One region of the Geobacillus sp. TFV-3 genome, then DNA from elsewhere that is predicted to be linked to it. Evidence: riboswitches for the same ligand, from Rfam matches in the RefSeq annotation. Region 1 holds a riboswitch; each other region holds the start of a gene.
The links. A riboswitch is a leader RNA that binds a small molecule or an ion and turns the genes downstream of it on or off. The one in region 1 is predicted to bind S-adenosylmethionine.
Positions count from the first base shown of each region.

Region 2: linked by a shared signal. The riboswitch ahead of BJQ97_RS14760 (methionine ABC transporter ATP-binding protein) and the one ahead of BJQ97_RS12815 (methionine biosynthesis PLP-dependent protein) in region 1 are both predicted to bind S-adenosylmethionine.
Region 3: linked by a shared signal. The riboswitch ahead of metK (methionine adenosyltransferase) and the one ahead of BJQ97_RS12815 (methionine biosynthesis PLP-dependent protein) in region 1 are both predicted to bind S-adenosylmethionine.

Region 1 covers NZ_MPSP01000001.1:2,550,464-2,555,347, forward strand. Annotated here, with positions in the region: gene metC (cystathionine beta-lyase) at 1-1,003, opposite strand, end outside; gene BJQ97_RS12815 (methionine biosynthesis PLP-dependent protein) at 1,007-2,110, opposite strand; SAM riboswitch class I at 2,310-2,420, opposite strand; gene BJQ97_RS12820 (alpha/beta hydrolase) at 2,607-3,335, shown strand; gene BJQ97_RS12825 (YjcG family protein) at 3,433-3,954, shown strand; gene BJQ97_RS12830 (GNAT family N-acetyltransferase) at 3,956-4,390, shown strand; gene spoVIF (sporulation-specific transcription regulator SpoVIF) at 4,507-4,764, opposite strand.
Region 2 covers NZ_MPSP01000001.1:2,891,475-2,896,358, reverse strand. Annotated here, with positions in the region: gene BJQ97_RS14780 (YusG family protein) at 8-244, shown strand; gene BJQ97_RS14775 (toprim domain-containing protein) at 342-701, shown strand; gene BJQ97_RS14770 (thioredoxin family protein) at 698-1,015, shown strand; gene BJQ97_RS14765 (sterol-binding protein) at 1,167-1,514, shown strand; SAM riboswitch class I at 1,587-1,696, shown strand; gene BJQ97_RS14760 (methionine ABC transporter ATP-binding protein) at 1,788-2,816, shown strand; gene BJQ97_RS14755 (methionine ABC transporter permease) at 2,806-3,474, shown strand; gene BJQ97_RS14750 (MetQ/NlpA family ABC transporter substrate-binding protein) at 3,490-4,341, shown strand; gene BJQ97_RS14745 (hypothetical protein) at 4,468-4,653, opposite strand; gene BJQ97_RS14740 (carboxymuconolactone decarboxylase family protein) at 4,750-4,884, shown strand, end outside.
Region 3 covers NZ_MPSP01000001.1:682,052-686,935, reverse strand. Annotated here, with positions in the region: gene BJQ97_RS03485 (gamma carbonic anhydrase) at 128-676, shown strand; gene metK (methionine adenosyltransferase) at 704-1,915, opposite strand; SAM riboswitch class I at 2,045-2,159, opposite strand; gene pckA (phosphoenolpyruvate carboxykinase (ATP)) at 2,643-4,229, shown strand; gene BJQ97_RS03470 (ABC transporter permease) at 4,662-4,884, opposite strand, start outside.

The DNA.
Region 1 (4,884 bases):
ATAAAATCGACTCGACCGCCCCAAGGCTGACGGCGAACACGGGCAGGCCGACGTTTCGGACGAACGTCCGGGCCGCTTCTTCATCGGCGAGTCGGAACGACAACACAGCGCCAAACCCAGCCGCTTGGCTGCGTTGAATGTCATGGCCTGGATGGTTCTTCAGTCCCGGATAATACACGTCTTCCACTTTCGGGTGGCGCGCCAAATAGTCGGCGATGGCCATGGCCGATTCGGATGACTGCTTCAAGCGGACATGGAGCGTTTTGATCCCCCGCAGCACAAGCCACGCATCTTGGACGCCGAGGACGGCGCCAAAGGCGTTTTGCAGTTTGTACAGCTCTTTTCCCAATTCTTCATCTTTCACCACCGCCAGCCCGGCGACGACGTCGCTATGGCCGGCTAAAAATTTCGTGGCGCTGTGGAGGACGACATCAACGCCAAGATCAAGCGGCCGCTGCATCGCCGGCGTCATGAACGTATTATCCAAGAACGTCAAACAGCCGTGCGCTTTCGCCAGCTTGACGACGCCTTGAATGTCGGTCACTTTTAAGAGCGGATTGGACGGCGTTTCCATGTAAATGACTTTCGTGTTCGGTCGGATGGTTTCGGCGACGGCGCGCAAATCGGTCATATCGACAAACGTATATTCAATGCCAAAGCGGCTCAATACTTCGGTGATCATCCGGTACGTGCCGCCGTAGACGTCTTCCGTCACGAGAACGTGGTCGCCTCGGGACAAGAGCAAAAACGCCGTCGAAATGGCGGCCATGCCAGAAGCGAAGGCGAATCCGCGCACGCCGCCTTCTAACGCCGCGATCGTTTCCTCGAGCGCCTCGCGCGTCGGGTTGCCGGAGCGGCTGTAGTCGTATTTGCCGAACGAGTCGAAATCGAACTGATGGAACGTGGAGGCGTGCTGGATCGCCACGCTCACCGCCCCTGTACGGCGATCGAATTTCCATTCGTTATGGAGCAGTTTCGTCGAAAACGACCATTCCCGTTCCATCGCTCACACCTCTTTCATGTTTTTCAATGCCTGCGCCAAATCGGCGATCAAGTCGTCGGCGTGCTCGATGCCGATGGAGAAGCGAAGCAGACGGTTGCAGACGCCGTTTTGGATGCGAATTTCTTCTGGAATGTCGGCATGCGTCTGCGTCGCCGGGTACGTGATGAAGCTTTCGACTCCGCCCAAGCTTTCCGCGAACGTAATGAGGCGCAAGCTTTTTAAAAACCCGTTCACCCACTTCTCATCAGCAATCCGGAACGACAGCATCCCGCCTCTTCCCGGATACAACACATCGGTGACATCTTCATGTTCGCGCAAAAAGGCGCTGATGCGCTTGGCGTTTTCTTCGTGTTGGCGCATCCTTAGGGCCAGCGTTTTCATCCCGCGGATCAGCAACCACGAATCAAACGGCGACAAAACAGCGCCGATGGCGTTCTGATACTCGGCCAGGCGTTGACAGAGCTCCTCGCCCTTGGCGACAACAAGGCCGGCCAAGACGTCGTTATGGCCGCCTAAATATTTCGTCGCGCTGTGGAGGACAATATCGGCGCCCTGTTCGATCGGGCGTTGAAGCACCGGTGTATAAAACGTGTTGTCAACGATCAACAAAAGCCCGTGCCGCTTGGCGAGCTCGGCGACCGCAGAGATATCCGTCTCGTGCATGAGTGGATTTGTCGGTGTTTCCAAAAAGATGGCTTTTGTTTTTTCCGTAATTTTTTCCTCTACAGCAGCAAGATCGGTAAAATCGACGTAATGGAACCCAAGACCGTACTTGCGCCAGCCGCGCTCAAACAAGCGGTACGTGCCGCCGTACAGGTCGGCCGATACGAGAAACTCATCTCCGCTCTCAAACAAGGCGAGCACTGTCTGAATGGCGGCCATGCCGGAGCTGAACGCATAGCCTTGGTCGCCGCCTTCAAGCTTTGCGATCGCTTCTTCGACGATTTTGCGCGTCGGGTTGCCGGTGCGGATGTAGTCAAATCCGGTCGACTCTCCGATGCCGGCATGGCGGTAAGCGGTGGAAAAATAAACAGGCGGGTTGACCGTCCCCGTCGCCGTTTCGCTCCGGTTGCCGATTTGCGCTAACAACGTCTCCAGTTTCTCCATCTCATCTCTCTCCTTCTGCTGAAAATTCCATCATGGGTCAACGGCCGACCGCTTGGCGCAAAACGAAGCGCCGCTGTCTCTCGGGCAGCGGCCGAGCGCCTCGGTCCTAGACCGCCACGCGGTTCATCGGAGCGGCCGCTTGAATAAATAAAAAAAGTCTTCTAAGAAGAAGACTTTTCCATACACATGGTCATGCTTCTTCTTATCTGCCGAATTGAATGCTCAATTCGCTGGATTTAGCACCTGGCCGCCGGGCGGCTGGTTGCTGAAGCTTCATTGGGCCAGTTCCCTCCGCTTCTCTTGATAAGAATGAGACGCGTATTCAATTTTTCTAATTTAATAAAAAATGTAGCGCATTCCCCCTGTTTTTGCAAGTCATTTTTTTATCAATGGCACCATTCGGCAAATTCACAAAAAATTCGAGCCGTTCATTAACATCTTTTGGTGCAAATATGTTACAATAACAGATGAACTTACGCTTTCATGGAGGATGGTCATGGCGACAGCAACAGGAATCATGCGCGACTACAAGCTGTACAGCGGAGAGCTTCAAGAAGAAATCGAACTGCTCGTCTACTTGCCAAGCAATTTTTCGCCGCTTTACAAATATTCTTTACTAATCGCGCAAGACGGCAAAGATTATTTTATGTATGGAAAAATAAAAACGGTCATCGAAACGCTGATGGAAGAAGGAACAATCGACCGGACGATCGTCGTCGGCATCCCGTATCGGAACGTCAACGACCGCTACGAGAAATACCACCCACAAGGCCGAAAGCTCGAAGCATACATTCGTTTTTTAGCCCATGAACTCGTCCCGTTTTTGGACCGCGAACTGCCGACGTATCAAATGGGCAAAGGCCGGGCGCTGATCGGCGATTCGCTCGGCGGAACCGTGTCGCTTCTAGCCGGGTTGTTGTATCCACATACATTTGGGAAAATCGCCATGCAGTCCCCCTATATCGATGACTCGGTATTGGCGCGCATCGGCTCATTTCGCGATCCATCGCTCCTTTCGTTTTACCATTCTGTCGGCACGGAGGAAACAGCGGTGAAAACGACGGACGGTCATGTGCGCGATTTTATCACCCCGAATCGAATGGCGCGGGACTTGTTTATGGAAAAACGGTTTGCTTATACGTACCATGAGTTCGAAGGCGACCATGCGTGGACGTATTGGCAGCCGGATGTGCCGCGGGCGGTAGCCGCTGTTTTATCGTTATAGGCCAAAACAGAACGGCTTCGAGGATATCGAGCCGCTGCATCCTTTCCGTGCGCCGTTTGCGCATGGAAAACAAACTGGTTCAAGGAGGGAAACCAAAATGAAGTACGGCATCGTGATCTTTCCGCCAAAACAAATTCAAGATTTTGCCAACTCGTACCGGAAACGGTACGACAGCCATTACGCCCTCATTCCGCCGCACATTACGCTGAAATATCCGTTTGAAGCGGGTGAGGAGCAGCTGAAGGAAATGACGAAAGAGCTGCGCCGGATTGCGGCAGAAACGCCTCCCATTCCAATCAAAGTGACGAAATTCAGCTCGTTTTATCCGACAAGCAACATCATTTATTTGAAAGTGGAGCCAAACGACGTGCTCGAGCGCCTTCATGAACAACTGCACAGCGGTTTGTTTGCCGGAAAGCCGGAGTTTGTGTTCGTGCCTCACATTACGATCGGCCGCGATTTGCCGGGAGCGGAATATGCAGACGTCTACAGCCAGCTGAAGCTGCAAGAGGTGCACTTCGAGGAGACCGTCGACCGCTTCCATCTCCTTTACCAGCTTGAGGACGGTTCGTGGACCGTGTATGAAACGTTTGTTGTTGGAGGAAAGGAAACAATCTGACATGAACGTCGCGATTGGAACGACAAACGACCTCGCCTTGTATGCAGACGCCCTGCGCGTCCGCCGGCTCGTGTTCATTGAAGAACAAAACGTCCCCGAAGAAGAGGAAGTCGACGCATTCGAGCACGACTCGTTCCATCTCGTCCTGTATGACGGCGAAGCGCCGGTCGGCGCTGGCCGGCTTCGCTTCATTGACGAAGGCGTCGGCAAAATCGAGCGCATTTGCGTCCTGCCGTCCCACCGCGGCCGCGGCGCCGGACGGATGGTGATGGAAGCGATCGAACAGCTGGCAAAAACAAAAGGGGCGAAAACGGCGAAACTGAACGCCCAGACGCACGCGGAACCGTTTTACAAAAAGCTCGGCTACACGACCGTCTCCGGCGTCTTTATGGATGCTGGCATCCCGCATGTCACGATGGTGAAATCGCTCGAATGATGGCCATTAGAACAGCCTCGTCTACACTGATCCGAGGCTTGGAGGCATTGAACATCATTTCGCTCCCCTGAGCCAAGCAGAGCAAAAGGGAGCTGCGCGCGCAAGCTCCCTTTTGCTTATTTTTTATTGTTCAGCATATTGGCAATCGTATTGAAATCAATTTGCTTGCCGTTATGGACGATCGCCTTGACGATTTGGTCTTCAAGTTCTTTTGGCACTTTTCGGTTGGCGATTTGCGCCACCCGCTTCACGACTTGGCGCACCGTTTTTTCGTCGCTGAAATTGGCGTTTTGCAGCGAGTTGGCGAGCTCCAAAATGTCTTTCATGTTGACGCCCGTTTTCTTTTCAATGTTTTTAAAAAATTGTTGATCCATCTCTCCGCCTCCTTCTCCCTGCTATATCGTATGATGCTCCCGCGTCGGCGTGCATCAAAGGAAAGAAAAATACGAGCCGCTCCGTGGCGCCGAAACGGCCCGTATCCCATTCGCTTTTTC
Region 2 (4,884 bases), 340 kb from region 1:
GCTCGCTGTGGTGTTGCAAACGAAGCACATGGATGTCACGGACCGGATCATCGGCAAACTGAACGGCCGCTCGCTGGACTTGTACGAGGAAGGAGAGCTCATCGGGCGCCTTCCGCTTCCGGCGGCCGTCCCGTTGAAACATGGATATATCGAACAAAACGGGCGAATTTTCAAACAGGTGACCGCTACCGTTGAACCGGACCAAAAATATGTCGACTGCGACGGGGAAGCGGGCTGGTGTTGAAAGGCAACGGTGCGATGCCGTTGCTTTTCTTTTTCCACCTTTCGCCGGCGCGGGGCATACAATATCGTATCTCCTTTCGAAGTTAGGTGGGTCGGACATGCGACGCGTGGAAAAAGTGATCATTGTGGAAGGGCGATCGGACAAGCAAAAAGTGGCGGCTGTCCTGAATGAGCCTGTCGTCATCCTTTGCACGAACGGCACGATCAGTGACGCGCGTTTGGAAGAATGGGCTGATGAGCTGGAAGGATATGATGTGTACTTGCTGGCGGATGCCGATGAGGCGGGAGAAAAATTGCGCCGGCAGTTTCGCCGCATGCTTCCAGAAGCGGAGCATCTTTACATTGACCGGGCGTACCGTGAAGTCGCGGCCGCTCCGATTTGGCACTTGGCGCAAGTGCTGCTGCGCGCCGATTTCGACGTCCGCATCGAATGGCTGATGAGAGGGAGAGGCGAGTGAAAGCGATCGATCGAAACGATGTCAAACGAGTGGTGGAAGGAGAGCCGCTTCTGGCCCTTTACTTGTATACCCCGCTGTGCGGCACGTGCCAGCTGGCGCGGCGGATGCTCACGGTGGTGGAGCAGTTGTTTCCGGCGCTGCCGTTTTATGAAACGGACATCAACTATATTCCTGAGCAGGCGGCTGCGTGGAAAATCGAAAGCGTTCCGTGCCTGCTTCTTTTTAGGGATGGAACGATCGCGGGCAAGTGGTATGCCTTTCACTCCGTTCCGTATTTGTATGAAGTGATTCAAGCCTGCTTGCCGGACGAGTGATTCGCCTTTTTTTGACGCTGTTTGACACATTTCTTGGGAAATGACAAAAACGGCGCTCATTCGTCAACGGGTTGTCGAGATTTTTGTAAAGGATTTCCCCTCTTCAGAATGGAAGTGAAAGAAATATAAGGAATGGAGGAGGGGGATGTCCATGGAAATGCGCGAATTGGTCGGGCAATTCGTGGAACGGATGCAAGGGTTGCGCCATTTGTTGCCGATTTTGCCGGATGAACAGCTGTGCGTTCGCTTTGAAAGCGGGGATGAAACCGTGCTGTTGATGGTTGGCAAAGAGCCTGCTGCGGCGGAGAGGGAACACGATGAACGGAAGACATTGACGATTAAAGGTTCCAAAGCATCGATCGAGTCGTTGTTGAACGGGGAATTGAAGCTGCAGCAGCTCGTGCGGCTGCAAGAAGTGTACGTGTCAGGAAGCTTCCGCCATCTGCTACTGCTTGAGTCGCTCCTCCATTTGGCCAAACCGTATCGGCATGTTGGGTGAAAAATTTGTTGACAGCGTTCGACAAGTGATGATACAATCAGATTTGTAATAATTGAATAGACGATTGTTGCGCTCTTATCAAGAGAGGTGGAGGGATGTGCCCAATGAAGCCCGGCAACCGTCAGCGCATGCGCTGAAATGGTGCCAATTCACACAAAGCGGCCTGCTTTGAGAGATAAGAGACGGAATGGTGAACAATACCTTTCTGTTCTCTGCGGGCAGAAAGGTTTTCTTTTTGTGCTCTGCTGCCTTGGGAGAAAGGAAGGTGAAACAATGATTGCATTAGAACAAGTGACGAAAATTTATCAAGCGGCCAACGGTTCGGTCACGGCCGTCGACAACGTGTCGCTTGAAATTCGCGAAGGGGAAATTTTCGGCATCATCGGCTACAGCGGCGCGGGGAAAAGCACGCTCATTCGATTGCTCAATGGGCTCGAGAAGCCGACGAGCGGCCGGGTGGTTGTCGCCGGACGCGATATGGCGCGCATCAAAGGCCGAGAGCTGCGCAAGGCGCGCCAAGAAATCGGAATGATTTTTCAGCATTTCAACTTGCTTTGGTCGCGCACCGTCAGGGAAAACATTGCCTTTCCGCTTGAAATTGCCGGCGTCCCGAAAGAGGAGCGGAACAAGCGGGTGGGTGAATTGATCGAGCTTGTCGGCCTTTCCGGGCGCGAGGATGCCTACCCGTCGCAGCTGAGTGGCGGGCAAAAACAGCGGGTCGGCATTGCCCGCGCGCTGGCGAACAATCCGAAAGTGCTGCTTTGCGACGAGGCGACATCGGCGTTGGACCCGCAGACGACCGATGCGATTTTAGACTTGCTCGTTGACATCAACAAACGTCTTGGGCTGACGATTGTGCTCATCACCCATGAAATGCACGTCATCCGCAAAATTTGCGACCGCGTCGCCGTGATGGAAAGCGGCCGAATCGTTGAGCAAGGCGAAGTGCTGCATGTGTTCCGCCACCCGCAGCAGCCGATTACGAAGCGGTTCGTCCAACAATTGATCGAGCCTGAGGAGACGGAAGAAGCGATTTCCCATTTGTTTGGCCAATACCCGAACGGGCTGATCGCCCAGCTGACGTTCGTCGGCGCAGCCGCCGGAAAGCCGCTCATCACCGAAGTGGTGCGGCAGTTTGCTGTTGATGTCAACATTTTGCAAGGGAAAATTTCGCAAACCCATCAAGGCGCCTATGGGGTGTTGTTCGTGCACCTCGACGGAGCGAAGGATGAAATCGACCGGGTGCTTGACTATATTCAACGCCAGCAAGTGGCGGTGGAGGTGATTCAAGATGCTCGCTGACCTCCTGCCGAACGTGCAATGGGAGACGATGTGGGCGGCGACGGTCGAGACGCTGTATATGACGGGAGTGGCGGTGGCGGCCACCTTCGTCCTCGGGATCGTTCTTGGCTTGCTGTTGTTTTTGACAGCGAAAGGAAACCTGTGGGAAAACCGGTTTGTCAATACAGTGATTGCTGCGTTTGTGAACATTTTCCGCTCCATTCCGTTTATTATTTTGATCATTTTGCTCATTCCGTTTACAACATGGCTCGTCGGGACGATGCTTGGCGCCAATGCGGCGCTGCCGGCTCTGGTCATTGGAGCTGCGCCGTTTTACGCCCGCATGGTCGAAATCGCGCTTCGCGAAATTGATAAAGGAGTCATCGAAGCAGCCCAAGCGATGGGCGCCTCAACGTGGACAATCATTTGGAAAGTGCTCTTGCCCGAATCGCTGCCGGCGCTTGTCTCCGGCATTACCGTCACGGCGGTGTCGCTTGTCGGCTACACAGCGATGGCTGGAGCCATCGGCGCCGGCGGGCTTGGGAACTTGGCGTATTTGGAAGGGTTCCAGCGCAACCATAACGATGTGACGTTTGTCGCGACCGTATTGGTGCTTATCATTGTCTTTGTCATTCAGTTTATCGGTGACTTTGTCACTTCGAAAATTGATAAACGATAAAGGAGGAAGAACTCGATGAAAAAATGGCTTGGCGCTCTGCTCGCGGCCGTTCTCGTCTTGGCTTTGGCGGCATGCGGCGGCAACAAGAACGACAACGCGGAAGGCGGCAAAGACGGCAATTTGGTGAAGCTGAAAGTCGGCGCCTCAAACGTGCCGCATGCGGAAATTTTGGAAAAAGCGAAACCGATTTTGAAGAAAAAAGGCATCGACTTGGAGATCATCACATTCCAAGATTACATCTTGCCGAACAAAGCGTTGGCGGAGAAGCAAATAGATGCCAACTACTTCCAACACATCCCGTATTTAGAATCGCAAAAGAAAGAATACGGCTATGATTTCGTCAACGCCGGGGGCATTCATATCGAGCCGATCGGCTTATACTCGAAAAAATACAAAAGCATTGAAGAACTGCCGGACGGTGCGACGATCATCATGAGCAACTCGGTCGCCGACCATGGCCGCATTTTGTCGATGCTGCAAGAAAAAGGGCTCATTAAATTGAAACCGGGTGTCGATAAAACGAAAGCGACGGTCAACGACATCGTGGAAAACCCGAAACATTTGAAATTTAAGGCCGACGTCGACGCTGGGCTGCTTCCGCAAATTTACAAAAACGGCGAAGGCGATGCCGTGCTGATCAACGCCAACTATGCGCTTGATGCCGGTTTGGATCCGGCGAAAGACCCGATCGCCGTTGAGTCGCCGAAAAATAATCCGTATGTGAACATTGTTGCGGTGCGCAAAGGCGATGAAAACCGGAAAGAAATCAAAACGCTTGTCGAAGTGCTGCAATCGAAAGAAATTCAAGACTTCATCAAAGAAAAATACCACGGCGCCGTCATTCCAGCGGCGGAAACCAATCAATAACGGGAGCATTTCGCTTCCGTTTCTTTATTTGTCCCAAAAAAGCCGCCCCCTTGCCCGAAGAAAGCTCCAACGTTCAAAACGGTTCTCAATGCGAGGGCGCCGTGGTCAACCTGCTTTTCCGCTGCTTCATCGACCGTTCAAGCGCGCCAGCACGGCGGCGAGCATCACGATGATGGCGCAGTTTTGCAACATGATCACCGCCGCCAGACTCAGCTCTCCGTCTCCTTGCTCGTTCCACATGGAGGCGATGCCCAGCCAAACGATGAATGAAACGGCAACGGCAGTCAGCCAAAAGACAAACCAACGAGCCATGGTTATCTCCTCCTTTTTCTCAATACAATTCGTTGTTTAATTTCGTTTTCCTCCATGCATACTAACAACTGAAACGAGCAAAGGAGGAAAACGAAGATGAACAACGGAACATATGCGTCGGTCGAAACGGCGCTTCGCCACTATAAGGAAGGGCTTGGGGCGTTCACCCAAAAACTTCCGAACGTGGCGGAACGGTTTAACGCCTTTACGGAAGCATGCTTTGCCGAAGGG
Region 3 (4,884 bases), 1.9 Mb from region 1:
ATCGGGCGAAAAGAAACGTTTTTCACCCATCCCGATTAGGCGCGCTCGCTTTCGTTGGCGATTTGGACGCAACGTTGTACAATACATGGTGAACGATCGATTTTGCAACAGAAAGGAACGAACGCCCATGATTTACCCATACAAAGGCAAAACGCCGCAAATTGCCGCCTCCGCCTTTATCGCCGACTATGTGACGATCACCGGCGATGTCGTGATCGGCGAAGAGACGAGCATTTGGTTCAACACCGTCATTCGCGGCGACGTGGCGCCGACCATCATCGGCAACCGGGTCAATATTCAAGATAACTCAATTTTGCATCAAAGTCCAAACAATCCGCTTATCATTGAAGACGGCGTGACGGTCGGCCATCAAGTCATTTTGCACAGCGCCATCGTGCGCCAAAACTCGCTGATCGGCATGGGCTCGATCATTTTGGACCGCGCGGAAATCGGGGAAGGCGCGTTTATCGGCGCCGGCAGTTTAGTGCCGCCGGGCAAAAAAATTCCGCCCAACACGCTCGCCCTCGGCCGGCCGGCGAAAGTCGTCCGCGAGCTGACGGACGACGACATCCGTGAAATGGAGCGCATCCGCCGCGAATATGTCGAGAAAGGGCAGTATTACAAAGCGCTGCAGCAACAGCGGACATCGTGCGCCAACAAAAAAGAGCTGCCGTGATCAGGTTAGGCAGCTCTTTTTCTTTCATCACTTATCCGCCAACGCCAGCGCTTGTTCTTTCAACAAGGCGGCTTTGTCGGTGCGCTCCCACGGCAGGTCGATGTCCGTACGCCCAAAATGGCCGTAAGCGGCCGTCTGTTTGTAAATCGGGCGGCGCAAGTCGAGCATTTTGATGATGCCCGCCGGGCGGAGATCGAAGTTGTTGCGCACGACTTCAACCAAAATGTCTTCCGACACTTTGCCCGTGCCGAACGTATCGATCGAAATCGAGACCGGGCGGGCAACGCCAATCGCGTAGGCGAGCTGCACTTCGCATTTATCGGCCAATCCTGCCGCAACGATGTTTTTCGCGACATAGCGGGCCGCATACGCCGCCGAACGGTCGACTTTCGTCGGATCTTTGCCCGAGAACGCGCCGCCGCCGTGGCGGGCGTAGCCGCCGTACGTATCGACAATGATTTTCCGCCCCGTCAATCCGGCATCCCCTTGCGGACCGCCGATGACAAACCGCCCTGTCGGGTTGATGAAATAGTTCGTGTTCTCATCCAGCAGTTCCGCCGGCACGACCGGCTTGATGACATGCTCCTTAATGTCGCGTTGGATTTGATCCTGCGTAATTTCCGGATGGTGCTGCGCGGAAACGACGATCGTATCGACGCGCACCGGTTTGCCGTTTTCATCGTATTCAATCGTCACTTGCGTTTTCCCGTCCGGCCGCAAGTACGGCAGGACGTCCGTTTTGCGCACTTCCGCCAAGCGGCGCGCCAAGCGGTGCGCAAGCGAAATCGGCAACGGCATCAATTCTTCCGTCTCATTGCAGGCAAAACCAAACATGAGCCCTTGGTCGCCGGCGCCGATCGCTTCAATTTCCTCGTCAGTCATTTGGCCTTCACGCGCCTCGAGCGCTCGGTCAACCCCCATCGCAATGTCCGGCGATTGTTCGTCAATCGACGTCAACACCGCGCACGTATCGGCGTCAAACCCGTATTTGGCGCGCGTGTAGCCGATCTCCCGGACCGTATCGCGGACGATGCGCGGAATGTCCACGTACGTTGATGTCGTGATTTCCCCGCTGACGAGCACAAGTCCCGTCGTGACGCTCGTTTCGCAGGCGACGCGGGCGTTCGGGTCTTTTTCCAAAATGGCATCCAAAATCGCATCAGAAATTTGGTCGCAAATTTTATCCGGATGTCCTTCCGTCACAGACTCTGAAGTAAACAAGCGGCGTTTGGCTGACATTCGGTTTGTTTCCTCCTCTTGGCATAATGTGGCGACACGGAACTCATTTCCCTTTTTCCCTTCGCAATATAAAAAACCTTTCCTGTAACGGCTGAGGAAAGGTCATGGCAATCGTATTGCTTCCTTTCACTCTTATCGTTCAAGGACTGCGCCTTGCCACAGGTTAGCACCATTTCACACATGTAAAGTTGTGACGGTTGCTGGGTTTCATCGGGCCTGTCCCTCCACCGGCTCGGGATAAGAGTATCCGTTCAATGACTTATCATATCGCAATGGAATCGGCAAAGTCAACTATCAAAATTCATTTTTTATCATTTCCAGCCGCGAAAATTCTTTCCTCTAAAAGGCTGGTGAAGAAACCACTGTTCTTCTCCAATCAGTGGTTCTCCGTGAAAATGAAGGACCGGCTTTGCAGGATTTCTCAATTTGAAAAACATCGCTGGAGAGCGGCATTTTCAGTTAAATCACCAGTCCTCTAAAAGGCTGGTGATTTAGTGAAAAGTCGCGGAAAACGGACTCCCTTCTCAAATTGAGAAGTCCTGTAAAATCAACGCTTCTCTTTCATCCGAAAGCAACGGGTTCGGCGAAATCGGTCGTTTTTCACCATCCCTCTAAGGAAATGGGGAAAAATAAAGTTTGAAAAACCCACACAATTAGTATGGACTATTAATAAAAATGTGTTATACTATTTTCAAGAGTGATTATAAAAAGAAGGCAGGTTTTGAATATGGGGATCGCAAACATGACAAATAAGCTTGATGTATTGCTGCAAAAACCGTACGTTCGCCATCAACTGTCCGTCGCCGAGCTCGTCGAGAAAGTGCTGCAGCGGAATGAAGGACGGCTGACCCACACCGGGGCGGTCGCGGTGACAACCGGCAAGTACACCGGACGGTCGCCGAAAGACAAATACATCGTCGAAGAACCATCAACGAAGCAAACGATCGACTGGGGAGCGGTCAACCAACCGATGTCTCCGGAGACGTTTGATAAACTGTACGACAAAGTGCTCGATTATTTAATGAAGAAAGATGAGCTGTTCGTGTTTAAAGGCTTTGCCGGCGCCGATCCGAAATATCGGCTGCCGATTCAAGTCGTCAACGAATTCGCTTGGCACAACTTGTTCGTCCATCAGCTGTTCATCCGCCCGAGCGCCGAGGAGCTCGCCGCGCATGAGCCGCAATTTACGGTCATTTGCGCGCCGAACTTTAAAGCCGACCCGAATGTGGACGGCACGCGCTCGGAAGCGTTCATCATCATCTCGTTTGAACGGCGCACCGTGTTGATCGGCGGCACCGAATATGCCGGAGAAATGAAAAAATCGATTTTCTCGGTGATGAACTATTTGCTGCCGGAACAAGGCATCCTGCCGATGCACTGCTCGGCCAACGTCGGCCAGGAAGGCGACGTCGCCCTCTTTTTCGGCTTGTCGGGAACGGGAAAAACGACGCTTTCGACCGACCCGAACCGCCGCTTGATCGGCGATGACGAACACGGCTGGTCAAGCCGAGGCATTTTCAACATCGAAGGCGGCTGCTATGCAAAATGCATCCATCTATCGCGTGAAAAAGAGCCGCAAATTTTTGACGCCATCGGCTTCGGCGCGGTGCTCGAAAACGTCATCCTCGATGACGCGACGCGCGTGCCGAATTACGACGACGGCACGCTGACGGAAAACACGCGCGCCGCCTACCCGCTTCAAGCGATCCAAAACATCATCGATCCGAGCGTCGCCGGCCATCCGTCCACGATCGTGTTTTTGACGGCCGATGCGTTCGGCGTCCTGCCGCCGATCAGCAAGCTGACGCGTGAACAGGCGATGTACCATTTCTTGAGCGGCTACACAAGCAAGCTCGCCGGCACCGAACGCGGCGTCACTGAACCGGAAGCGACGTTCTCGACATGCTTTGGCGCGCCGTTTTTGCCGCGCCCGGCCGTCGAATACGCGGAAATGCTCGGGCAAAAAATCGCCGAACACAACGTCCGCGTCTTTTTGGTCAACACCGGCTGGACCGGGGGGCCGTACGGCGTCGGCAGCCGCATGAAGCTCGCCTACACCCGCGCGATGGTGCAAGCCGCCGTCGAAGGGGAGCTCGACAACGTCGAGACGGTGCAAGACCCGATTTTCGGCCTCGCCATCCCGGCGCACGTCCCGGGCGTGCCCGATGACGTCCTTCAGCCGCAAAACACATGGGCCGACAAACAGGCGTACGAACAAAAAGCGAAAGAGCTGGCGCAAAAGTTCCGCGCCAACTTCCAAAAATTCGCCCACATCGATCCGTCCATTGAAAAACTCGGCGGACCGCTCGTTTAACAAGAACCCGGCCGGACAGGGAGCCGTTCCCTGTCCGGCCGTTTTTTCTGTTCTTTCCTTTGCTTTGGACTCCGACACTGAATCCTTTGGTGAACTACCCGCCACCTACACTTCGCTTAGAGGTGGAGGCTTCAAGCGACTTGTGCGTGTTTGCTGAACGGTAAGCCACACACAAGAACCCTTTACGCTTCCCTTCATTCCGAAGGTGTCCGTTCTAACCATAGACTATCATATTCGTTGGCGATTGGCAACCGAAATTCATCTCCCGCCTACTCACTGGGCTGTGCCCTTCACGTTCCTTGAGGCGGGAGACTTCTTTCGGAAATTACGTTAAAATAAGCTGTATTGCCCATACTATCAAGTTTATATCCTTTGTATACCACTTATTTTTAGGATAGCCTATTTATAAAGTACAAATTCAAAATCGCTCTGCTACGGCGGAAAAGAAGCGGTTTTTCCCGCTGAACTCCGCTGTTTTTTCCGCTGCTTCCGTTTTCCTTTTTCGTCGATCACTTGCTCTAACCCTTTTCCCATTAATTTGAAGGCAAAAATCGCAACGATAAAGGCAACACACGGCCCGACAACAATCCATTGGTCAAGCATCATTTCCCGATAGGAAAGACCGATCAAGCCGGACCATTCGTTCGAAAGAGAG